3 regions of the Methylobacterium sp. UNCCL125 genome follow, and region 1 is predicted to be linked to each of the others. Evidence: predicted binding sites of a transcription regulator. Region 1 holds the regulator's gene; each other region holds the start of a gene.

Region 1 (7,882 bases):
GGGACCTTCCTGGCCGAGTACGGGCGCGGCTCGAAGCTCGCGGCCCTGATCCGCTTCCTCAACGACATCCTGCTCTCGGCGCCGTCGATCCTGATCGGCCTGTTCGTCTACACCCTGATGGTGCGGCCGATGGGCACCTATTCGGGCTGGGCCGGCGGCGTCGCGCTCGCGATCATCGCCGTTCCGGTGATCGTCCGCACCACCGAGGACATGCTGCGGCTCGTCCCCGGAACCCTGCGGGAGGCCGGCGCGGCGCTCGGGGCGCCGCCCTCGACGGTGATCATCAACGTCACGTGGCGGGCGGCCTCGGCTGGCATCGTCACCGGGATCATCCTGGCCCTGGCGCGCATCGCCGGCGAGACGGCGCCATTGCTGTTCACCGCCCTCAACAACAATTCCTGGTTCTCGGCCAACCTGATGGGTGGCGTCGCGAACCTGCCGGTGATGATCTACCAGTTCGCCCTGTCGCCCTACCCGAACTGGCAGGGCCTCGCCTGGGCCGGCGCGCTTCTGATCACCGCCACCATCCTGGTGCTGTCGATCATTGCCCGCCTTGTGATCAAGCCGCAGACCTCGCGCTGAGACCCTTCGAGGACACGACGATGAACGCCGCCTCCGCGATCCCCACGGTCGAGCTGAACCGCAACCGCGCCGACGAGGGCGGTCCCGTGCGGATCGCCGTGAAGCGCCTGAACTTCTACTACGGCAGCTTCCACGGGTTGAAGGACGTCAACCTCAACTTCCACGACCGGCAGGTCACGGCGCTGATCGGGCCCTCGGGCTGCGGCAAGTCCACCCTGCTGCGCTGCTTCAACCGGATCTACAGCCTCTATCCGGAGCAGCGGGCCGAGGGCGAGATCCTCCTGGACGGCGAGAACATCCTCAGCCCCTCCATCGACCTGAACGAGCTGCGCTCGCGCATCGGCATGGTGTTCCAGAAGCCGACGCCGTTCCCGATGTCGATCTATGACAACGTCGCCTTCGGCCTGCGCCTCTACGAGAAGCTGCCGAAATCCGAACTCGACGGCCGGATCGAGGCCTCCCTGCGCAAGGCCGCCCTCTGGGACGAGGTGAAGGACAAGCTCAAGCAGCAGGGCACGGGCCTGTCGGGCGGCCAGCAGCAGCGCCTGTGCATCGCCCGCACGGTGGCGCAGCGCCCGGAGGTGATCCTGTTCGACGAGCCGACCTCGGCCCTCGACCCGATCTCCACCGGCCGCATCGAGGAGCTGATCGAGCAGTTGCGCGACGAGTTCACCATCGTGATCGTCACCCACAACATGCAGCAGGCGGCGCGCATCTCGCAGTTCACCGCCTTCATGTATCTGGGCCAGCTGATCGAGTTCGGTCCGACCAACCGGATGTTCATGAACCCGACGGAACGCCGCACCCAGGACTACATCACCGGCCGGTTCGGCTAGTCTGCCTGGACGCTCCGGTCTCGGGGAAGGCCGTCCGGTCGCCGCATCCGCGGAGGGCCGGCGGGTCCCCGAGGGCCTCCCCGGAGCGCCGCCCCCGGGACCCATCGAAGGATTCGCCATGCCCGGCCATATCGTCACCTCCTACGACACCGACCTGGAGAACCTGCGTCGCTCGATCTCGGAGATGGGCGGCGTGGCCGAGAAGATGACCGCGGAGGCGACGGACGCCCTCGTGCGCCGGGACGACACGCTCGCCCAGGCGGTGATCGTCGCCGACAAGCGCCTCGACGCCCTGCAGCGGGACATCGAGGAGCGCGCCGTGCTGTTGATCGCCCGGCGTCAGCCCCTGGCGATCGATCTGCGTGAGACGATCTCGGCGATCCGCGTCTCCGGCGACCTCGAGCGGATCGGCGACCTCGCCAAGAACGTCGCCAAGCGGGTGGTGGCGATCTCCGATCAGGCGCCGGCCCAGAAGATCGTTCTCGGCGTGCGCCACATGAGCGACCTCGCGGAGGGCCAGCTCAAGGACGTTCTCGACGCCTATGCGAGCCGCGACGTCCAGGCAGCCCACGATGTCTGGGAGCGGGACGGCGAGATCGACGCCCTGTACAATTCGCTGTTCCGCGAGCTCCTGACCTACATGATGGAGGATCCGCGCAACATCTCGTTCTGCACGCATCTTCTGTTCTGCGCCAAGAACGTCGAGCGGATCGGCGACCACACCACCAACATCGCCGAGACGATCCATTATCTCGCCACGGGCGAGGCCCTGGCGGGCGACCGGCCGAAGAACGATGCGTCGAACTATGCGACCGTGGACGGGGTGCCGGCTCCGTAAGCGGGCCGCCCCCGGTCCAGGCGTCGGCCTGCGCGCGCTCCTGTGGGGCGCCGCCGGAGAATCGGAGCGTGCGGGTTGAGGCTGAGCGGCGCCTCCTGCACCCTCCGCCTGCCCGCCGGCTCCAAGGAGAGTCGGCGCGCCTGCAGGCCGTATGGCGCCGCTTCGTGAACGGATCTTCGAACGTGAGCATGCAAGTCCTGATCGTCGAGGACGAGGAGGCGCTGACCACGCTGCTGCGCTACAATCTGGAAGCCGAGGGCTTTCTGGTGGATTCCGCGGCTCGCGGCGACGACGCGGAGCTGCTCCTGGCGGAGCGGATCCCCGATCTCGTCCTGCTCGACTGGATGCTGCCCGGCCTGTCGGGCATCGAGCTGTGCCGGCGGATCCGGGCGCGCCGGGAGACCGAGCGGCTGCCCGTGATCATGCTCACCGCCCGGGGCGAGGAGGGCGACCGGATCCGCGGTCTCGGGACGGGCGCCGACGACTACATCGTCAAGCCGTTCTCCGTCCCGGAACTGCTTGCCCGGATCCGCGCGCTGCTCCGCCGGGCCAAGCCCGCGCATGTCTCGGACCGGCTGGCGGCGGGCGACCTCGAACTCGACCGCACCGGCCATCGCGTCCGCCGCGGCGGCGAGGAGCTGCATCTCGGTCCCACAGAGTTCCGTCTGCTGGAATTCCTGATGCTGGCGCCGGGCCGGGTCTTCTCCCGCGAGCAGCTCCTCGACGGGGTCTGGGGACACGACGTCTACATCGACGAGCGCACGGTCGACGTCCATGTCGGGCGGCTGCGCAAGGCACTGAACGGCCCGCGCCAAGCCGACCCGATCCGCACGGTCCGCGGCTCGGGCTACGCCTTCGACGAGACGTTCTCGCTCGACGCTTGAGACGGGCGCGAAGCGTTCCGGGGCAAAGCGTTCCGGGCCGGAGGCCGGTCGGCCGCGCCGCCCGCCCGCGCGCAGCGAAGGGAGCCGGGGACGTTCGAGGTCCGCGGATGCTGCGAGGCCCGGCGGGCCCCCGGGCCTCGCGCAGATTCAGCGGGTCAGCGCCGCGCTCCGGCCGGACGCGACCGGCACGACGTCGAGCGCCGCCAGAACCGTCCCCTCGGTGAGGATCTGCGGAAGCACCTGAGGCGCTCCGGTTCCGGTATAGAGGAGGTAGAGCGGCACGCCGCTGCGCCCGTGCTTCTCCAGCAGACGGGTGATCTCGGGATTCTGGTTGGTCCAGTCGCCCTTCATGTAGGTCACGCCGCGCTCGGCCATCGCGGCCCGCACGGCCTTGGTGTTGAGGGAGGTCGCCTCGTTCACCGCGCAGGTGATGCACCACGCGGCGGTCATGTCCACGAAGACGGGGCGGTGCGCGTCCACCAGGGCGTCGAGACGCGCTTGAGTGAAGGGCTCGACCCCGTCGGCGGCGGCCTGCGCCGACGGCGCGGCGCGGTCCCGCGGAAGGGTCACGGCGAGGGCCGCCACGGCGACCAGCGCGAGGGCCGCAGCGACCCGCGCGACCCGGCCCGCCCCGGGCGCGGCGGCGCGGCCGTGTTCCCAGGCCCAGGCGGCGAAGCCCACCAGGACGAGGCCGATCAGTGCCGCCAGCAGCCCACGCGGATCGACCTGCTGCGCCAGAACCCAGATCAGCCAGGCCACGGTGGCGTAGACCGGGAAGGCCAGGACCTGCTTGAGGGTCTCCATCCACGCGCCCGGCCGCGGCAGCGCCCGCAGGGCCGGCGGCCAGAGGGTCAGCACCAGGAAGGGCAGGGCGAGGCCGAGGCCGAGGCTCGCGAAGACGGCGAGCGCGACACCGGCACTCTGCGTCAGCGCGAAGCCCACCGCCGAGCCCATGAACGGCGCCGTGCAGGGGGTCGCCACCAGGGTCGCCAGCACACCCGTGAAGAACGAGCCGCTCAGGCCGGCACGCCGGGTCAGGCCGTCTCCGAGGCCGGCGAGCCGGCCGCCGACATGGACCACCCCGGACAGGCTCAGGCCCATCGCGAACAGCAGATAGGCGAGCGCTGCGACCATGGCGGGCGATTGCAGCTGGAAGCCCCAGCCGATCGCGGCCCCGCCACCCTTCAGGGCGATCAGCAGGGATGCGAGGCCGAGGAAGCTCGCCAGCACGCCGGCCGTGTAGGCGAGGCCGTGCAGTCGCAGCCGCGCCGGGCCCTCGCCGGCATGCCGCACGAGGCTCAGCACCTTGATGGACAGCACCGGGAAGACGCAGGGCATCAGGTTGAGGATCAGGCCGCCCAGAAAGGCGAAGGCCGCGGCGGTCGCGAGGGTCAGCGCGTCGAACTCGGCGACGGCCGGCGGGGCTCCGGCCGGATTCGGCGCGCTCGACGCGGCCGCGACGGCAGGAAGCACCGGCTCGTCACCATACGCGAAGGCGAGGCGGCGGGTGCCGTCCGTACCGACCTCGTCGATCGTCAGGACGCCGGGCAGGGCGGCGGGCACAGGATCGGTCGGGCTGCTGCGCGCGATGGTCAGATGCAGACCGGTCTCGTCGACGGTCATCACCTGCGCGGCGGCGTTGTCGATCGCCGTCTCGGCATAGGGGAAATAGGCGGCGTTCCGGATGGATTCGGGCTTCAGGCCGGTCGCGGCGAAATCGAGCTGCAGCGTGTCGCCCTGGCTCGACAGGCGCAGGGGCCAGAGCGCCGGCGCGGGCAGGGCAGCCCGGGCGCGCGCGAACAGCGCGGCGTTGGCCGGGTCCGGCTCGGCCTTGCCCACCGGCAGGGTGAGGGCGAGATCGGCCGAACCAGGGACGCACTCGGTCTCGCAGACGAGATAGGTCAGCTTCGCCTGGATCTGAACGGGATTGGCCGGGTCGAGGCTCGGCGGCGGCGTCACGGGCACGAGGAGCGTGACCTCACCCTCGTAGCCGTAATTCATGAGGGTCGCGATCGGGATGCGCTCCGGCGCCGGCCACCGGATCGCGCTGGCGTTGAAGCCGGCCGGCAGGGTCCAGGTCACCTCCGGAGGCAGTCCGGAATCGCCCGGGTTGCGCCAGTAGACGTGCCAGCCGGGCTTGATCTGCATCCGCACCGCCAGCGTGAACGGCTGTGCGCCGGCGACCGCGGCGGGCTCGGCCACGAGGCTCGCCCGCACGAGGTCGGCCGGCGTGCGGAAGCCCTGCGGGACCCCTTGGGCTGCGGCGGCCGAGAGGCTCGCGGCGAAGGCCAGGATCAGAATGGCGAGGCGGCGGATCATGCTGTCCCTTCGCGCGCAGGGCCGGCGCGGTTTCACGCACGGTGTATCCGGGCCAGCGCGGTCGTTTCGATGGCGGTGGGTCTTACCACGGGCCGCGCCCGGGATCCCACGCCGATCGCTCAGTCCGCGAGCGGCACGGTCGCACGCTCCAGCCAGTCGCGCGTCCCGGCATCGACCCGGGGCGCCAGGGTCTCCCGCACCCGGGCGTGATAGGCATCGATCCAGGCGCGCTCCTCCGGTTCGAGCAGGTCCGGCTGGATCAGCCGCCGATCATAGGGGGCGAGCGTCAGGGTCTCGAAGCCCAACATCGGGCGCTCGCCGCCCGCGATCGTGCGGGGCTCGACCAGCACGAGGTTCTCGATCCGGATGCCGTAGGCGCCGCGGGCGTAATAGCCCGGCTCGTTCGACAGGAGCATGCCGGGCTCCAGCACCACCGTGCCGGTCTTGGCGATCCGCTGCGGTCCCTCGTGCACCGACAGGAAGGCGCCGACGCCGTGGCCGGTGCCGTGATCGAAGTCGAGTCCCGCCTGCCAAAGCGGCGCCCGGGCGAAAGCGTCGATCTGGGCGCCGGTCGTGCCGACAGGAAACACCGCCCGGGCAATCGCGACATGGCCCTTCAGCACCCGGGTGTAACGGTCGCGCATCTCGGCGCTCGGCGTGCCCACCGCGACCGTGCGGGTGATGTCGGTGGTGCCGTCCGGATACTGCGCACCGGAATCGATCAGGAACAACTCGCCGGTCCGGACCGTCCGGTCGGTGGCGCGGCTCACCCGGTAATGGACGATCGCGCCGTTCGGCCCGGATCCCGAGATCGTCGGGAACGAGACCTCGCGCAGATCGCCGCCCGCCGCGCGGAAATCCTCAAGGGCCTCGACGGCGGCGATCTCGGTGAGGCCTCCGGCCGCGGCCGCACCGTCGAGCCAGGCAAGAAACCGCACGACACTCGCCCCGTCGCGGACATGGGCGGCGCGCGCACCGGCGATCTCGGCGGCGTTCTTGACCGCCTTCATGCCGGTGATCGGATCCTTGCCGACATCGGCGGTGCCGCCGGCAGCCTCGATCTTCTCCTTCAGGGCGACGGCGCCGGTCGCCGCGTCGAGGCGGACACGCACGCCGGCGAGGGATCCCAGCCCGTCGTCCAGTTCCGCCCGGGGCAGGATCTCGGCGATCGGGGCCAGCACCGCGCGCAGCGCCGGATCGACCTCGGGCGAGACCAGGAACAGCCGCGCCAACCCCTCGCGCGGCAGGATGGCGTAGCCGAGGGCCAGGGGCGTGTGACCGACATCGGAGCCGCGCAGGTTGAAGGCCCAGGCGAGATTGTGCGGATCCGAGATGACCAGGGCATCGCAGCCGCCCTCGGCGAGGGCCGCCCGGATCCGGGCGATTTTGTCGGTGCAGGCCTCGCCGCACAGGGCATCCGGATGGAGCACCACCGGCCCGGCGGGGGGCCTCGGGCGGCCCGCCCAGACGGCGTCGACGAGGTTCGGCACGGCCCGCACCGCGCCGCCGGCTCGGGTGGCGGCCCGCTCCAGGCGTGCGAGACCGTCGGGTGTATGCAGCCAGGGATCGTAGCCCAGAACCTGATCCCTCTTGAGGTTGACGCCGATCCAGGCTTCCGGCGTCGACTCGACCAGCGGCACCACCGTGAGGATGCCGGTATCGACCTGTTCGGGCGCCTGCAGGGTGTAGCGGCCGTCGACGACCAGCGCCGCGGATTCCATCAGGATCACGGCCGTCCCCGCAGAGCCGGTGAAGCCGGTGAGCCAAGCCAGCCGTTCGGCATCGGCCGGAACGTATTCGGACTGGTGCTCGTCCGCCCGGGGCACGACGAAACCGTCGATCCCGTGCTCGCGGAGGGCGGCCCGCAAGGCCTCGATCCGCTCGGCGCCCTTCCGGTGGCTCGGGTCGTCGAAGCTCTGGAAGCGCTGACGCGGCTGGGGCGGACGGGGCTCAGTCATGAGGCGAGCCTAGCGCCCGCCGCTCCCACGCCGCAACACCCCGTCCTCAGAGGAGGCGCCCGGGTGCGGTGCCTAAAAGATCGCTAACAATCTTATCACGCCGCCGGATTTGGCCTATTCCTCAGACATGCCACGCCGCGTCTACTACCGGATCAGCGACAGACCCGATGGCCGCTTCGACGCCATCGTGACGATCGAACCCGACACGGTGGTTCGCCGGGACGGATTCGATTCGCTCGCCGAACTCGAGGAATGGGTGGACGGTCTGCGCGTGCTGATGGCGGCGCTCGGCGCTCCCGTGTCGCGGGCAGACGGGGCGGAAACAGCAGCCGAAACCGCCCCCACGTCGGATGGTTCGACGCCGTCGGGCCGGCTTCGCACTGCGCGCTGATCAGCGCTTCGCGACCGGCAGGTCCGGCATGCGCTCGATGGGCGCGCCGTCATAGCCTTCGAACCACGCAACGC
Region 2 (7,882 bases), on a different contig from region 1:
ATGCCGTTGCGGCTGGTGGCTGACGCGGCGAACGGCACGTCGTTGCGGGTGAGGGTCAGGTCGACCGCGTCGGTCCGGTAGCGCAGGCCCGGGCTGAGGAAGGCGAGGTTCGCGGTCACGCCGGCGAACTGGCCCGAGACGCCGCCGGCGGCGGAGAGGATCGTGTAGGTGGTGCGCGGGTTGTAGGCGCCCGAGGCGGCCAGCACCTGGACGGTGCCGCCCGACAGGGTGGCGCTGCCGGTGGCGGCGATGCGGTCGGCCTGGCCGGCGGCGTTGGCCTCGACCCGGTAGGTCGAGCCGGCCGCGAAGGCGGCATTGCCGGCGACGGTGAGCGTGCCGATGGAATTGCCCGGCGCCACCGTGCCCCCCGAGAGCGCGCCGATCCCGCCCACCGTGCCGGAGCCGCCGAGCAGGCCGCCGGCGCCCACGAAGACAGTCCCCGCGATGGTGCCGTTGGCGTAGAGCGCGCCGCCCTGTCCGATGCCGACATCGATGCCGAGGCGGTCGGTGGCGTCCATGCGCAGGGTGCCGGTGACGTTCCCGAAATACCCGGCGGCCGCATAGAGGTCGAGGCGGCTCCAGTAGCTGAGGGGGCTGCCGTAGAAGGCGGCCAGCGCGTTGGTCTCGGTGTTGACCAGGATCTGGTTGATCGTGCTGGTGGCGAGCTGGCCGTAGAGGCCGCCGGTGGGCGCGAGGGTCCGCGCGGCGGCGGTCGATCCGCCGTAGAGCGGCGCGAGCAGGATCGAGGCGTCCGGCCCGCCGGCGGGAGCGGCCTCGCGGGGCGCCTGGGCGAAGCTGAGGGTCGGCAGGCCGTAGGTGAGGCGTTGCTGGTAGGCAGCCTGGTTGCCGGCCGACGGAACGTAGGGATTCCCGGCCGCGTTGGCGGCGCTGCCCGCGCAGGCGGCGACGGTGTTGCCGCACTGGGCGGCGAGGTAGGCCTGCAGCTGGCTCTGGGCCGCCACGAACTGGGCGGGCAGGTTGATCGCCGTGCCAGTCACCGCGGCGTTGTTGATATAGGCCGGGTTGGTGAAGGCCTGGGCGAGGTCGTAGGTGGCGAGCGCCCGTCCGCCGATGATGTCCAGGGGGTAGTGCACGCCCAGGACGATGCGGCTGTTGGCGTAGTCGGCCGCCCGGGCCAGCATGCTTTGGTACTGCTGCGGCACCAGCATCGCGAGCAGGATGCCGTCGGTGAACGCGTAGGTGGTGTGCCCGCTCGGAAAGGACGGGTTCGTGGCGATGCCGTTGAGCGCGGTCGGGTCGAAGGTGTTGAACCGGGCCGGCGCCGCCTGGACGGGCCGCGAGGAACCGTAGACATCCTGGCCGGCTTGCGTGTTGGTCACGCCGTAGGCGAGGTCGTAGACGCTGTTGGTCGTGTTCGGCAGCCCGTTGGCGATGGGCAGGCTGTAGCCCGCCGGCGCCACGGCCGGCACCGCCACGTAGTTGGCCGGGGTCACGCTCGGATTGTTGGCCGCGCCGTTGGCATAGTAGTTCTTGGCGACGCCCAGGTTGTTGCCTGTGAAACCGTAGGCACCGGCCAGCAGATTGACCACGCTGCCCAGGGGTCCGCTCGCGCCCTGCTCGACCCCGCGCTGGTAGATCGGGCCGAGCTGGGCACCCAGGCCGCCGACGAGCTGCTGCGGAACGATGCCGTTGATCGGCGTCTGGGCCGGCAGGCCGCCCGCGAGATTTGCAGCCACGCCGTATGTCCCGAGCCCGGCCGAGGACAGGTCGTTGCGCGCCGAGCCCAGCAGGTTCTTGTCGCTGATCGCGAGCTGCTGCTGGGCGAGCCCCGCGGCGGTGTTGATCGCGATCGACTGCGCCAGGTTGAGCTGCAGCGTCTGCTGACCGGTCGCCGTCGTATTGAGCGTCAGGTACGGCGCCAGCAGATTGAGGACGTTGACGTCCGAAGCGGTCGTGTTGGCCGTCTGTGCCTGCGCGCCCGGTCCGAAGGCAGCGACCGCCAAGGCCACGATCGAGACGCCATATCGAAATGTCATGCCAACCCCCAAAGCGCGCAGCGATTCAGCCTGCGAGCCGGAGATTTAGCGAACTCTACGCGCTCGCCTTCGTCATAATCCAGTCACAAATCCAAAAGCTTACATTTGTATCCTGTAAGCAACAGGATCAAAACTTTGCCGGCGCAAATCATATCATGACTCATCTTCGTCTTAACCTTGCAGCGCGCGCCGTCATGACATGAGGATCGGGGCGATGGCCGTCCGTCATCGCAACGGGCCCGGCACAGACCGCCCATCCTCGGCGGCCCGAACACTGGGACGGCCCGGACACTGGGGACGGGACGAAATCCCGCAAATCGCTTCGGCCGGATGCCGTTGCGCGAGGCTGGACGCGGGATCGACGTCACCCGACCGTCACGGGCACATTTTAATCCCGGCTCACCATCACGAATGATTCCGCGCGAGGGTTCATGTCCGATTCCGCCGTGGCGCCGTCGGGGGCGGTCGCAGGCCGGCAGGTAGGGGGCCCGCGCCTCGACCACGGACTGCATCTCGGCGGGGTGGTCGCCTTCCTCCTCGTGCTGGTGGCGGGCCTCGGCTACGCGGTGGTGAGCCTGATCGCGGACATGAACGCCGTCGGCGAGGCGCCCCTCGCCTACGGCGCCTTCGCGCTGCTCGGCCTCGCCTTGCTGATCGCCCTCGCCTTCGAGTTCGTGAACGGCTTCCACGACACCGCCAATGCGGTCGCCACGGTGATCTACACCCACTCGATGCCGCCGCTCGTCGCGGTGATCTGGTCGGGCATCTTCAACTTCCTCGGCGTGATGCTCTCCTCGGGCGCCGTGGCCTACGCCATCGTGACGCTGCTGCCGGTGGAACTGATCCTCAATGTCGGCTCGCACGCGGGCTACGCGATGATCTTCGCGCTGCTGCTGGCGGCGATCCTCTGGAACCTCGGAACCTGGGCGTTCGGGCTGCCCAATTCCTCGTCCCACGCGCTGATCGGCTCGGTGCTCGGCGTCGGCCTCGCCAATCAGCTGATGAACGGCGGCGACGGCACCGCGGGCGTCGACTGGAGCCAGGCCCTCAACGTCTTCAAGGCGCTGCTGTTCTCGCCGATCTGCGGCTTCGTGCTGGCGGCGCTGCTGCTGCTCGCCCTGAAATTCGCGGTGCGCCGCAAGGATCTCTACGCGGCGCCGAAGGGCGAAGCGCCGCCGCCCCTGTGGATCCGCGGCCTGCTGATCCTCACCTGCACGCTGGTCTCGTTCTTCCACGGTGGCAACGACGGGCAGAAGGGCATGGGCCTGATCATGCTGATCCTGATCGGCGCCGCCCCCACCGCCTACGCGCTCAACCGCACCATGGCGGACGACACGACGCCCGCCTTCGTGCAGGCTTCGACGGCGGCGGGCGCGGTGTTCTCCGCCCGGGCGCCCGCCGCGGAGGTGCCGGACGCCGCCGCCGCGCGCCGGACCGTCACGGAAGCGCTGAAGACCAAGGACCTGAACGCGCCGCCCGTCTACGCCGCGCTGGCGGCGCTCGCGAACGACATTGCTGCCAGCGTGAAGAATTACGGCGCGATCCGCACGGTGCCGGCCGCCCAGACCCAGAACCTGCGCAGCGACATGTACCTCGCCGCCGACGCGGTGCGCGTGCTGCCGGGCTCCGGGGCCGATCTCTCGGAGGCCGACAAGGCGACCCTCAAGCGCTACGCGGGCCTGCTCAACGACGGCACGCGCTACATCCCGGGCTGGGTCAAGGTCTGCGTCGCCCTCGCCCTCGGCCTCGGCACCATGGTCGGCTGGAAACGCATCGTCGTCACGGTGGGCGAGAAGATCGGCAAGACCCACCTGACCTACGCGCAGGGTGCCTCGGCGGAGATCGTCGCGGCCGGCACGATCGGGCTGGCCGAACTCTACGGCCTGCCGGTCTCGACCACCCACATCCTGTCATCCGGTGTCGCCGGGACGATGGCGGCCAACGGCTCGGGCCTGCAGATGGCCACCGTGCGCAACATGGCACTCGCCTGGATCCTGACCCTGCCGGCGGCGATCACCCTCGCGGCCGTGCTGTTCTACCTCCTGCGCCACATGTTCTGATCCGGCGTCTGGCCGGCTGGCCGGAGACCGGGCGTCATCCCATGGGGAGCAGCCCGGTCTCCGGCTTCCGTCGGCCCCCTCAGGAACCCGCCATCGCCCGCACGAAGGCCAGGCAGGTCCGGCGCGCGGCCGGATTCTCGATCGCCACGAACGCCGAGACGAGGTCGGCCGCCTGGGCGATGGCCGCGTCGGGCCGGTCGGCATCCGGGAAGAAGCTCGCCACCGGCACGTCGAGAATCCCGGCGATGCGATACAGCGCATCCTTCGAGGCCGCCCCGGGGGGAGGCTTGTGGGTCCGGGCGGGACCCGGGGACGAGGCGGGCACCATCACTCACCCCGCCTTGTGGCCGAGCTGGATCGCCCGGGCGATCTCGGAACGCCGGGCCGCATAGCCCGGGGCGACCATCGGGTAATCGGCCGGCAGGCCGTACTTGGCCCTGTACCGCTCGGGCGTGAGGCCGTGGGCGGTCAGGTGGCGCTTCAGGGTCTGGTAGGCGCGGCCGTCGATGAAGCTGATCAGGCCCGCTTCCTGGATCGAGGCGTCGACCTGCTCCTGGCTCAGGCCGCCTGCCCCCGAACCCGACGGGTCGCGGCGGAGGACTGCGATCGCCGAATGCACTTGGTCGATGAGAGCCGGCAGGGCCCCGACGTCGATCGCGTTGCGCGAGACGTAGGCGGCGACGATGGCGCCGACCTTCTCCAACATGAACGTTGAACGGGCTGCGCTGAGGTTATCCATAGGAGACATCACCATTGAAAGGCCTGGCACCATGCGCCTGATCCACGACTGCCGGTCGGGGTGAACCGAGACCGCAGACGTTGATCAGTGTGCCGGATCGAAGGCCGGAGAATTGCTACCTCAAGTTGATATCGCGCCAATTCTTGAGGTTGCAGATAATATACAATATGAGCGGGCCGGGGTTTGTCCGTGAGCGCGAGGTTTTTTGATCCGTCGCGCAGGGCGACCGATCCTCGAATTGGTTACCGCGGCATTCACTGTTTTCGGCCGCGAAGATCGGCATCCGAACTCATTTTCGGCGTCGGCAGCCGCCTGTCGGGCTCCAGCCCGGGACGGCTCACCGGTGCCGTCTGCCGGGTCCGGGCACGGCGTGCGGGATCTGCTCCGCCCGACGACGTCCCGCAGCCGACAGCCCTCTTACACCCCATCCCGGTGTCGCGGAGATCGATCCGTGCAGACTCTGTTCTCAACCGCCGGTCTTCCAGCGCAGGACAGCGTCCGACGGTGACGGGAGATCATCTCCGACCCCCTCATGACGGTCGAGCTTCGGACGCTCCAAGCAAAGCCCTTTGCGGCCAAGCGGGAACGCGCGGAGGTCGGTTCCCTCGTCGTGGTCGATCGTCAGCCGCTGGTGGTGATGACGGAGACGGACAGTCGCCGGATCCTGGATGTGCCGCGCGACCGTCTGGAGCGCGGCTCGGACCGGCCCGGCTCTACACGGCCCTGACCGTCGGCGCCGATCGCGCATCCGCAAGCCTGGCAATGAGCGTCTTCAGCGAGCTGATCCGTGTCCGCGACCGTCTCGGGGCAGCCGCAGCCGCGCGCATGACGGAGATCGGCATCGACTTGATCATCGCCGGTCTCTCGGAGCCGCTGGCCCGGGAGGTGCCCCAGCCCGTCAACGGCAGCGTCGTGGTCCAGCGCGCCAAGGCCCATCTGGAAGCCGCCGCCCGGCGGCTGGCCGATCCGGCCTGCGCGCACCTGTCGATCGGCCTGCTCGCCTATGGCTGCGGCTTCGCCGGCCAAGCCCACTTCGCCCGCCGCTTCAAGGAGCGCCACGGGGCAGCGCCCCGCGCGTATCGGCAGGCGGCCCTGGTGGGCGTCCCGTAGCCCGTCGGCCCGGGACGCCCGATGCGGCCGGATCAGGCCGCCCTGTCGCTCCGGCGCAGGCTCGCCGGCATGGCGAAGAGCGCGAGCCCGGCGGCGACGAGGCAGAGCACCCCGATGCCGTACAGGGCCGGCGTCGTCGAGCCGGTCAGATCCTTCACCCAGCCGACCATCACCGGGCTGACGATGCCGCCGAACTGGCCCAGCGTGTTGATCAGCGCGATCCCGCCCGCCGCGCCGACGCCGGTGACGAGCTTGGCCGGCAGCGTCCAGAAGGTCGGGATCGAGGCGACGATGCCGGCGCCCAGCAGGGCCAGGGCGAACATCAGCGGCACGATGTGCTTGTCGAACAGGCCGGCGCCGAAGAAGCCGAGCGCCGCCGTGATGGCGAGACCCGCGACGAATTTCGGCCGCTCGCCAGAGGCGTCGGAGAGACGCCCGATCACGACCATGCTGATCGCGCCGCAGATGTAGGGAATCGCCGTGAGGAAGCCCACCGAGGCCGCCTGGCCGCCGCTCGCGGTCTTGATCAGGTCCGGCCCCCAGAAGTTGAGGCCATACGAGCCGATCTGGAGCAGGAAGTAGATCAGCGCGATCATCAGGAAGCCCGGCTGCCGGATCGCCCCGAGGAGCGAATGGTCGCCGATCTCGCGGTTGTGGTGGGCGATGCGGCTGGACAGGAGCGCCTTCTCGGGCTCCGAGAGCCAGCGGGCGTCGGCGATCCGGTCGTCGAGGCGCGTCAGCACGAGCAGGCCGAGGACGAGGCAGGGCAGGCCGCCCGCCAGGAACAGCCATTGCCAGCCGGCGAGGCCGCCGACGCCGTTGAGGCCGCCGAGGATGAGGCCCGCCACCGGCGCGCCGAAGATGCCCGAGAAGGCCGAGGCCACGAACATGAAGCTGGTGATCCGCCCGCGATGCGAGGCCGGGAACCACAGGGTCAGGTAGTAGAGGATGCCCGGCGCGAAACCCGCCTCCATGGCGCCGATCACGAAGCGCAGGGCGTAGAAGTGCCACTCGCTTCGGATGAAGATCATCAGCGCGGTGGCGATGCCCCAGGAGATCATGATCCGGGCGATCCAGCGGCGCGCCCCGACCCGGTACAGCATCAGGTTCGAGGGCACCTCGAAGATCACGTAGCCGACGACGAACATGCTCGCGCCGAGCCCGTAGGCGACGTTGCTGAAGCCGAGGTCGCTCTGGAGCTGGAACTTGGCGAAGCTGATGTTGATGCGGTCGAAGAACGCGAACATGTAGCAGATCATGATCAGCGGCATGAGCCGCCACGCGACCTTGCGGACGACGCTCGTCTCCGTCACCGCACCGGCCTCGACGGCGGCCGGCGAACCCGACAGGGCTGCGGTCATGGTTTCCTCCGTGTTGTTGTTTTTGGACACGTGGTGGGGGGCGCCGCCTTCGGACGGGCGGCTTGCCCCGGGTGAGCTCAGAGCCTGTTCGACTGGGCGCCTCCAACCCGCGCCCTCATCCTGAGGTGCGGCGAAGCCGTCTCGAAGGAGCCCTCCGGTCCGAAGCGCGATGCCTGAAGACCTCCTTCGAGGCCTCCGCTGTGCTCCGGCACCTCAGGATGAGGGCGCGACCGGGATCTCCCTCGCGTGGCGCGGGATCGCGGCCGCAGGGTCAACGCACTCTCAGGCGGCCTTGGCCGGCGCCGGGTGGAGATCGCAGGGGCGTCCAGCCTTGGCGACCTGGCCGGGCACGTCGTGGCCGACGAGGCGGGGCAGATCCCGCGACAGGCCGATCAGCGCCGGAAGGTCGAGGCCCGTCGGCACGCCCATCTCGTGGGCCATGCTGACGAGGTCCTCGGTGCAGATGTTGCCGGTGGCGCCGGGCGCGAACGGGCAGCCGCCGAGGCCCCCGAGCGCCGCGTCGAAGCGGCGGGCGCCCGCGTCGTAGGCGGCCAGCACGTTGGCGAGGCCGAGACCGCGGGTGTTGTGGAAATGGAGCGTCAGGCGCCCGGGGCC
Region 3 (7,882 bases), on a different contig from region 1:
AGCACCACGACGTCGCCCACGCGGCGCCCGCCGCCCTGCACGATGCGATGACGGAGGCCGCCAACCGGGACCGGATCGCCCGCGCCTACGTGACGGACTTCTCGGAAGTGCCGGCGATCGGGCTCGCGGCCCTGGCCGAGGCCCGCGCTGGGGGGCTCGACACCACATGGTGTACGACCGCGATTCATCTCGCCTTTCTCCAGGCGGTTCCCGACAGCCATGTCGCCCGCAAGCACGGGGCGGCGGCGGCCGAACGCATCCGCCGGGAGGCCGAGGCCCTCCGCGCCAGGATCGACCTCGCCGCACGGCCGGTCGACGCGCTGCTGGCCTTCGACGCGTCGTTGAAGGCGCGGGCCATCAATCCTGGCACGAGCGCCGATTTTACGGTCGCGACGCTGTTCTGGGACGCCCTTGCGGCTGCAGGCGCACGGCTGGCCTGACCCGGGTGCACGATCCGGGGATCGCGGCACCGGACAGATGGAAATTCCTTCGTGTCAGAGCCTTGCGCGGGTTGTGAGCCGCTGGGCCCCGCTGTAGGGTCCGCCGCGCTGTCCGGCCCAACCGGCTCGGCCCATCCGGCTCGGCCGGCATGGTCGGGCGCCGATAACAAGGATGGCTTCCCGGCCGCGGCACCGCCCGGCGCGCGGCTCTATTTCGGAATCCAGGGAGAGACACCGAATGGCGAAGATCACCAAGGTTCAGGTCGGCGAAGCGCTCGTCGGCGAGGGCAACGAGGTCGCCCACATCGATCTCATCATCGGACCGCGCGGCTCGCCCGCCGAGACGGCTTTCTGCAACGGCCTCGTGAACAACAAGCACGGCTTCACCAGCCTGCTCGCGGTCATCGCGCCGAACCTGCCGTGCAAGCCGAACACCCTGATGTTCAACAAGGTCACCATCAACGACGCCCGTCAGGCCGTCCAGATGTTCGGCCCGGCCCAGCACGGCGTTGCCAAGGCCGTGCAGGACGCGGTGGCCGAGGGCATCATCCCGGCGGACGAGGCCGACGACCTGTACATCCTGGTCGGCGTGTTCATCCACTGGGAGGCGGCCGACGACGCCAAGATCCAGAAGTACAACTACGAGGCGACCAAGCTGTCGATCCAGCGCGCCGTCAACGGTGAGCCGAAGGCTTCGACGGTCACCGAGCAGCGCAACTCGGCGCAGCACCCCTTCGCCGCCAACGCTTAGATCGGGGACGGTCCTGGGCAGAGCGAGCCTCCGCCCGCACCGCGGGGCCTGCTCCAGCGACTGGCTTCGATCTTCCTTGGCCGATAGGTAAGCCTTTGAACGGGACGGCGAAAGCCGTCCCGTTTTTCGTTCGTCGCCTGCCACTCGAACCGCCTTGAGACGGGGCTTCGGGCGCCGGCGCGCTGGACTCGTCACGGTCGGCGCGCGCGACCGCGGACGCGCGGACTGAGCCCGAGACGTCGGCCTCCCCTCGACCGCTGTGCGCCTTCGCGGCAGGGTGAGGCGCGGTCGCACCGGTGACGCGGCGGCGCCGCCGACGTCGAGGCTCCGCCGTTGATGTGGAAGAACTCCATCGCGGCGCGCGGATACTCTGTTGTCGCGGCCGCGCCAATCAGAGCCGCAAGGTCAGGTCATGCCAACAGCCGCCGAAGAATCCGCAGCCCTGCGCGATGATTGGATGCACGGCGGCCATCTGGTCCTCGCCGCGGATCCCGATCCGTCGGATCACGCGGCGATCCATGCCTGGATCCTCGACGTCATCGAGGGCGGCGGCGGAGACCCCGATCAAGACGGTATCCGCGACCTGATCTACCACAGCCTGAACTTCGACATCCCTTTCCAGGCGACCGAGCGTGTCCGGCAATCCTTGATTGCCACTGTGCGAGCCCGCCTTCAGGCCCCGGCATCGCGTCAAGGCCGCTGAGCCCGACCAGACTCCGCCGCGCGCGCCGAGCAGCCACGGCAGCGCCAAAAGAAAAGGGGCCGCCTCTCGGCGACCCCCTTCCTCCGTCATGCGCGGTGGCGTGGACTTAGAAGTCCATGCCGCCCATGCCGCCGCCCGGCATCGCCGGAGCAGGGCTGTCCTTCTTCGGGGCGTCGGCGACCATCGCCTCGGTGGTCACCAGCAGGCCGGCGACCGAGGCCGCGTCCTGCAGGGCGGTGCGCACCACCTTGGCCGGGTCGACGATGCCGGCCTGGATCATGTCGACGTACTCTTCGGTCTGGGCGTTGAAGCCGTAGGTCTCGGAGTCCGCCTTGTCGGTGATCTTGCCGACCACGATCGAGCCCTCGACGCCCGCGTTCTGGGCGATCTGGCGGATCGGGGCCTCGAGAGCCTTGAGGACGATCTTGATGCCGGCCTGGACGTCCGGAATGTCGGACTTCAGGGCAGCGACCGCCTTCTTGGCGCGCAGGAGCGCGGTGCCGCCGCCGGGGACGATGCCTTCCTCGACCGCCGCGCGGGTGGCGTTGAGGGCGTCGTCGACGCGGTCCTTCTTCTCCTTGACCTCGACCTCGGTCGCGCCGCCGACGCGGATCACCGCGACGCCGCCCGCGAGCTTGGCCAGACGCTCCTGGAGCTTCTCGCGGTCGTAGTCCGAGGTGGTCTCCTCGATCTGCGCCTTGATCTGGCTGATCCGGCCCTCGATGTCGGCCTTCTCGCCGACGCCGTCGATGATCGTGGTGTTCTCCTTCTCGATCCGCACGCGCTTGGCGCGGCCGAGCATCGGGAGCGTCACGTTCTCGAGCTTGATGCCGAGGTCCTCGGCGATCATCTGGCCCTTGGTCAGGATCGCGATGTCCTCGAGCATCGCCTTGCGGCGGTCACCGAAGCCCGGCGCCTTCACGGCCGCGACCTTCAGGCCGCCGCGCAGCTTGTTGACGACGAGCGTGGCGAGCGCCTCGCCCTCGATGTCCTCGGCGATGATCAGGAGCGGCTTGCCGGTCTGGACCACGGCCTCGAGCACCGGCAGCATCGCCTGGAGCGAGGAGAGCTTCTTCTCGTGGATGAGGATGTAGGGATCCTCGAGCTCGGCGACCATCTTCTCCGCATTCGTGATGAAGTACGGGGACAGGTAGCCGCGGTCGAACTGCATGCCTTCGACGACGTCGAGCTCGGTCTCGGCGGTCTTGGCCTCCTCGACCGTGATGACGCCCTCGTTGCCCACCTTCTGCATGGCGTGGGCGATCATCTCGCCGATCTCCTTGTCGCCGTTGGCGGAGATCGTGCCGACCTGAGCGACCTCGTCGGAGGTCGAGACCTTCTTGGCGCGGGCGATGATGTCCTTCACCGCAGCCTGGGTGGCGAGGTCGATGCCGCGCTTCAGGTCCATCGGGTTGATGCCGGCGGCGACGTACTTGGCGCCCTCGCGGACGATGGCCTGGGCCAGCACGGTCGCGGTGGTGGTGCCGTCACCCGCGATGTCGTTGGTCTTCGAGGCCACTTCGCGCACCATCTGGGCGCCCATGTTCTCGAAGCGGTCGGCGAGCTCGATCTCCTTGGCGACGGTGACGCCGTCCTTGGTGATGCGCGGGGCGCCGAAGCTCTTCTCGATCACGACGTTGCGGCCCTTCGGGCCGAGCGTCACCTTCACGGCGTCTGCGAGGATGTCGACGCCGCGCAGCATCTTGTCGCGGGCGTCGGCGGAGAAACGAACGTCTTTCGCTGCCATTGTGTGCCTCTTATCTGGTTGGGTTGCGCCCCAAGACTATGGAAAGTCTCAAAGGGCGGTGAGAGGTGATCCGATCAGACGGCGACGACGCCCATGATGTCGGATTCCTTCATGATCAGGAGGTCCTGACCGTCGATCTTGACCTCGGTGCCGGACCACTTGCCGAACAGGACGCGGTCGCCGGCCTTGACGTCGAGCGGGTTGACACGGCCCTGCTCGTCGCGGGCGCCGGGACCGACGGCGACGATCTCGCCTTCCTGCGGCTTCTCCTTGGCGGTGTCCGGGATGATGATGCCGCCCTTGGTCTTCTCCTCGCTCTCGATGCGACGGACGACCACGCGGTCGTGCAGCGGACGGAACTTCATGAGCTGCCCTCTTGCTTCAGGTCTGGAGTTGGCGTTGATGCGGCCGGCGGGACCGCTCGCGAACTCGACTGTTAGCACTCTGTCTCGGCGAGTGCCAAAGACGGCGGCGAGATAGGCTCGCTGCGGTTCCGAGTCAAGGCTGTCGCACCCCCGCGCGACGGTGCGATGACGCGCCGGCGGCCTTCCTTCTCGCCCCATGGATAATGCGCCGTCATGTTGAGCCTGCACGGACCCGAAGGCCCGGTGGCGTTGCAACCCGGCAGCCCGATCGCGCGCCATACGGTATGGCTCGACCTGAACGACCCGAGCCCGGAGGAAGCCAAAGCGGTCGAGGCGGCGACCGGTCTGCGCGTGCCGTCCCGGGCGGCGCTGTCGGAGGTCGAGACGTCGAGTCGCCTGCGCCGGGTGAAGGGCGGCCTGTCGCTCTCGACGCCGATGATCACCTTCGAGCAGAGCGCGTCGCAGGTGAAGCCGCTGGGCTTCCTGTTGACCAAGGACCACTTCGTCACGATCCGCTTTCACGACCTGCGCGCCTTCGACTCCTCCGCGAAGCGCATCGCGGAGGGCGATGACAGCACGACCCCGAGCGAGATCTTCCTCGTCGTCCTGGAGGAGCTGGTCGACAGCCTCGCGGACGCCCTGGAGGACATGGGATCGGAACTCGACACGCTCTCGACCCGGATCTTCGACTTCGACGTCCGGGGTGCCGAGCGGCGGCGCCTGGAGAGCCCGCCGCCCCGGCGCCGCGACCTCGCCCTGCGCCGGATCCTGCGGGGCATCAGCAACCGCGGAAAGGTTCTGGGGAAGATCCGCGCCAGCCTGCTCGGGCTCGAACGGATCGTGCCGTTCGTCGCCGCAGCCTGCGACGGCATCGGCCTGCCGGAGGACGCGCGCTTCGAGACGATCAAGCGGGACATCGAATCCCTCGACGAGTTCGAGACGCGCCTCGCTGAGAACGTGCAGTTCCTGCTCGACGCGGCCCTCGGCCTCATCACCATCGAGCAGAACAACGTCTTCCGGGTGCTCACCGTCGTCTCGGTGGTCGGCGTCCCGCCGACGTTGATCGCGTCGATCTACGGCATGAACTTCAAGCATATGCCGGAGCTGGACTGGACTCTCGGCTATCCCTACGCGCTCGGCCTGATCCTTTTCAGCGCCATAGCGCCTATAGTATACTTTCGAATGCGCGGTTGGTTCTGATATTCAGACTGTTTTAACAGCACAAAAAGCGTCTCGCCAAGTGTTAATAGCGCTGAAATCGTCTACCCCGACCTCGAAGGCACTCCGTCATCGCGATCAAAAGTCTTCGATTGTCTACCGCCAAACGGAGACCAGCATAACGCAGCAAGAAAGAGTTCATTAACGCTGCGATGCGATACCCGCGGGCGAGGAATGCGAGTGTCGAAATGTTCAACCGTACGACTTTCAACGAAGCCCAGGCCAAGATCGATGCCCTGGATCGTTCGCTCGCGATCATCGAGTTTTCGATGGACGGAAACGTCGTCCATGCGAACAAGAATTTCTTGAAGCTGATGAAGTATGATCTGCCGGATATTCAGAACCGGCACCACCGTCTCTTCGTAGATAGGGCCTATGCCGAGACCGCAAAGTATACGGAATTCTGGGACAAGCTGAAGACGGGCGAGTACGTCACCGGCGAGTTCCTCCGCCTGGACAAGGACGGCAACTCGGTCTGGCTGGAGGCGACATACAATCCCGTCCTCGACGCCCGTGGCCGGCCCGTGAAGGTGGTCAAGTTCGCCTCGGACATCTCCGCCAAGAAGAAGGAGATCAACCGGCTCCTGACCATGATCGACAACGTTCCGGTGGCCGTCATGACGGCCGACCTCAAGAACGACTTCAGGATCGACTATATGAACGCCACCTCGCGCCGGACCCTCGGGACGATCGACCAGCATCTGCCGGTGAAAGTCGACGACATGCTCGGCCGGTCGTTCGACATCTTCCACAAGAATCCGAGCCACCAGCGCACCATGCTGGCGGATGCGAGCCGGCTGCCGCACTCCACCAAGATCAAGGTCGGACCCGAGACCCTAAACCTGCGCGTCACGGCCGTGAACGACGAGAAGGGTCAGTATCTCGGGCCGATGCTGACCTGGGCCGTGGTCACCGCGCAGGTGAACATGGAGACCGACGTCAAGCGGGTGGTCGAGGCGGTGGGCTCGGCCATCCAGGAGATGCAGAACTCGGCCGAAGGGCTGATGCAGTCCGCCGAATCCGCACGGCACAAGGCCTCGTCGGTCGCGGCAAATTCCGAGCAGATGAACGGCGCGATCCAGGAGATTTCCGGTCAGGTCGGGCGCGTCTCGGAGCGCGCGCAGCAGATCGCCGCGCAGGCCGGGACCACGGACGCGACCATGCGCCAGCTCGCCGAGAATGCCCGCAAGGTCGACGCGGTGGTCAGCATGATCAAGTCGATCGCCGACCAGACCAATCTCCTGGCGCTGAATGCGACCATCGAGGCGGCGCGGGCGGGGGCCGCCGGCCGCGGCTTCGCGGTGGTGGCCTCCGAGGTCAAGGCGCTCGCAGAGCAGACCGCCAAGGCGACTGGCGAGATCACACAGCAGGTCTCGGCGATCCAGAGCGCCACCGGCGAGGCGGTGGGAGCGATCGAGATGATCACCGCGGCGGTGGGCGAGTTGTCCAAGCTGACCCTGGCGATGGCGAGCGCCGTCGAGGAGCAGGCGGTCTCCACCCACGAGATGGCGGGCAATATCGGCGGTGTTTCCGAGGCCGCCAATGCCACCGGTCAGCTCGCCCGGGCCGTCCAGGATGTCGCCGAGAGCCTCGCGGGCCACTCGGCAAGCCTGTCGGACAGCGTGACCCGGTTCATGAAGACGGCCTGAGGCCGGATCAGACCGGGCGCCTCGCCGCGGCGCCGTCCTGCCGAACGAAGCGAGGCGATCCCGTCGGCGCGGCGCATCGAGACGACGCGCCGCGCGAACGTGCGCGGGATGACGGGCGCGCTCAGTCCCGGGCGAGCTGCGCCCGGCCGATGGCGAAGACCCGGCCGTCGCCGAGGAGGTGGGCGGTGAATCCCTTCGGGAACAAGCCCTCGATGGCCTTGTCGCGCACGTTCAGCCCGCCCGCATAGGCGCCGAAGGCCGGCATCACCAGCCGCGTGCCATCCGTGACGAAGCAGCGGCGGCGGACGGCCCGCCCCCGCATCGCGACCTTCCCGCAGGGATGGAGATGGCCGGCGATCTCGCCGGGAACGGGCTCCGGGCTCGGCTCGTGGCGCAGGACGAGGCCGCCGAGGGTCAGCGCGTCGGCGTAGCGCCCGCCGACGCCTTCGTTCACGGCCGCATCGTGGTTGCCGGCGATCCAGACCCAGTCCCGGCCCTCCTGCAGCGCCGCCACCAAGGCGCGGTCGCCCGGCTCCATGCGCTCGGGCCCGCGGGCGTCGTGGAAGGAGTCGCCCAGGGCGACCACGCGGGCGGGCTCGTGACGCGCCACCGCCTCGTGGAGGCAGGCGAGCGTCTCGCGGGTGTCGTAGGGCGGCAGGAACTGGCCGGATCGGGCCGCGTAGGACGAGCCCTTCTCCAGGTGGAGGTCGGACACGATCAGCGTCCGGTGCTCCGGCAGCCAGAGGCCGCCGCAGAGATCGAGCACCAGGGTCTCGCCCGCGAGCATCAGGGTGGGGTGCTTGTGAGTCTTCTCGAGTCTCAGGCCGGCCGCCAAGATCGCATCCTCGGTGTCGTCGGGGGAGGGCGGATCGACGGTCAGGACAGAGCCTCTTGGAGAAGCTCCGCCTCGGCCTCGGCCAGGATCTCGTCGGCGCCCTCGCCGTAGACCCGCTCGCGCCCGATCTCGAGCATCACGGATACGGAGAGCGGCGAGACCCGGTCGAGAGAC

What was found. Region 1 encodes PhoB, which activates phosphate uptake and scavenging genes when phosphate is short. Its sites were predicted from a motif close to TGTCATNNANCTGTCAT; they were not measured.
Region 2: BM396_RS21450 (inorganic phosphate transporter) is a predicted target of PhoB. The motif match lies at 2,360-2,376, and genes of this name have one in related genera.
Region 3: BM396_RS02545 (CorA family divalent cation transporter) is a predicted target of PhoB. The motif match lies at 4,161-4,177, and genes of this name have one in related genera.

What each region holds. Positions count from the first base shown of each region.
Region 1 covers NZ_FPBW01000013.1:117,645-125,526, reverse strand. Annotated here, with positions in the region: gene pstA (phosphate ABC transporter permease PstA) at 1-582, shown strand, start outside; gene pstB (phosphate ABC transporter ATP-binding protein PstB) at 603-1,418, shown strand; gene phoU (phosphate signaling complex protein PhoU) at 1,537-2,256, shown strand; gene phoB (phosphate regulon transcriptional regulator PhoB) at 2,445-3,140, shown strand; gene BM396_RS15100 (protein-disulfide reductase DsbD family protein) at 3,288-5,459, opposite strand; gene BM396_RS15095 (aminopeptidase P family protein) at 5,579-7,417, opposite strand; gene BM396_RS15090 (hypothetical protein) at 7,545-7,808, shown strand; gene BM396_RS15085 (ribosome modulation factor) at 7,809-7,882, opposite strand, start outside.
Region 2 covers NZ_FPBW01000021.1:130,376-138,257, reverse strand. Annotated here, with positions in the region: partial or broken gene BM396_RS33705 (phosphatase PAP2 family protein) at 1-1,997, opposite strand, end outside; gene BM396_RS21450 (inorganic phosphate transporter) at 2,429-4,057, shown strand; gene BM396_RS21445 (hypothetical protein) at 4,137-4,385, opposite strand; gene BM396_RS21440 (Ros/MucR family transcriptional regulator) at 4,389-4,763, opposite strand; gene BM396_RS33435 (hypothetical protein) at 5,329-5,523, shown strand; gene BM396_RS33430 (helix-turn-helix domain-containing protein) at 5,559-5,906, shown strand; gene BM396_RS21425 (MFS transporter) at 5,939-7,267, opposite strand; gene BM396_RS21420 (hydroxymethylglutaryl-CoA lyase) at 7,550-7,882, opposite strand, start outside.
Region 3 covers NZ_FPBW01000003.1:131,194-139,075, forward strand. Annotated here, with positions in the region: gene BM396_RS02520 (triphosphoribosyl-dephospho-CoA synthase) at 1-440, shown strand, start outside; gene fae (5,6,7,8-tetrahydromethanopterin hydro-lyase) at 679-1,191, shown strand; gene BM396_RS02530 (hypothetical protein) at 1,565-1,894, shown strand; gene groL (chaperonin GroEL) at 2,001-3,641, opposite strand; gene groES (co-chaperone GroES) at 3,716-4,006, opposite strand; gene BM396_RS02545 (CorA family divalent cation transporter) at 4,220-5,206, shown strand; gene BM396_RS02550 (methyl-accepting chemotaxis protein) at 5,413-6,873, shown strand; gene pdeM (ligase-associated DNA damage response endonuclease PdeM) at 6,995-7,708, opposite strand; gene BM396_RS02560 (ligase-associated DNA damage response DEXH box helicase) at 7,750-7,882, opposite strand, start outside.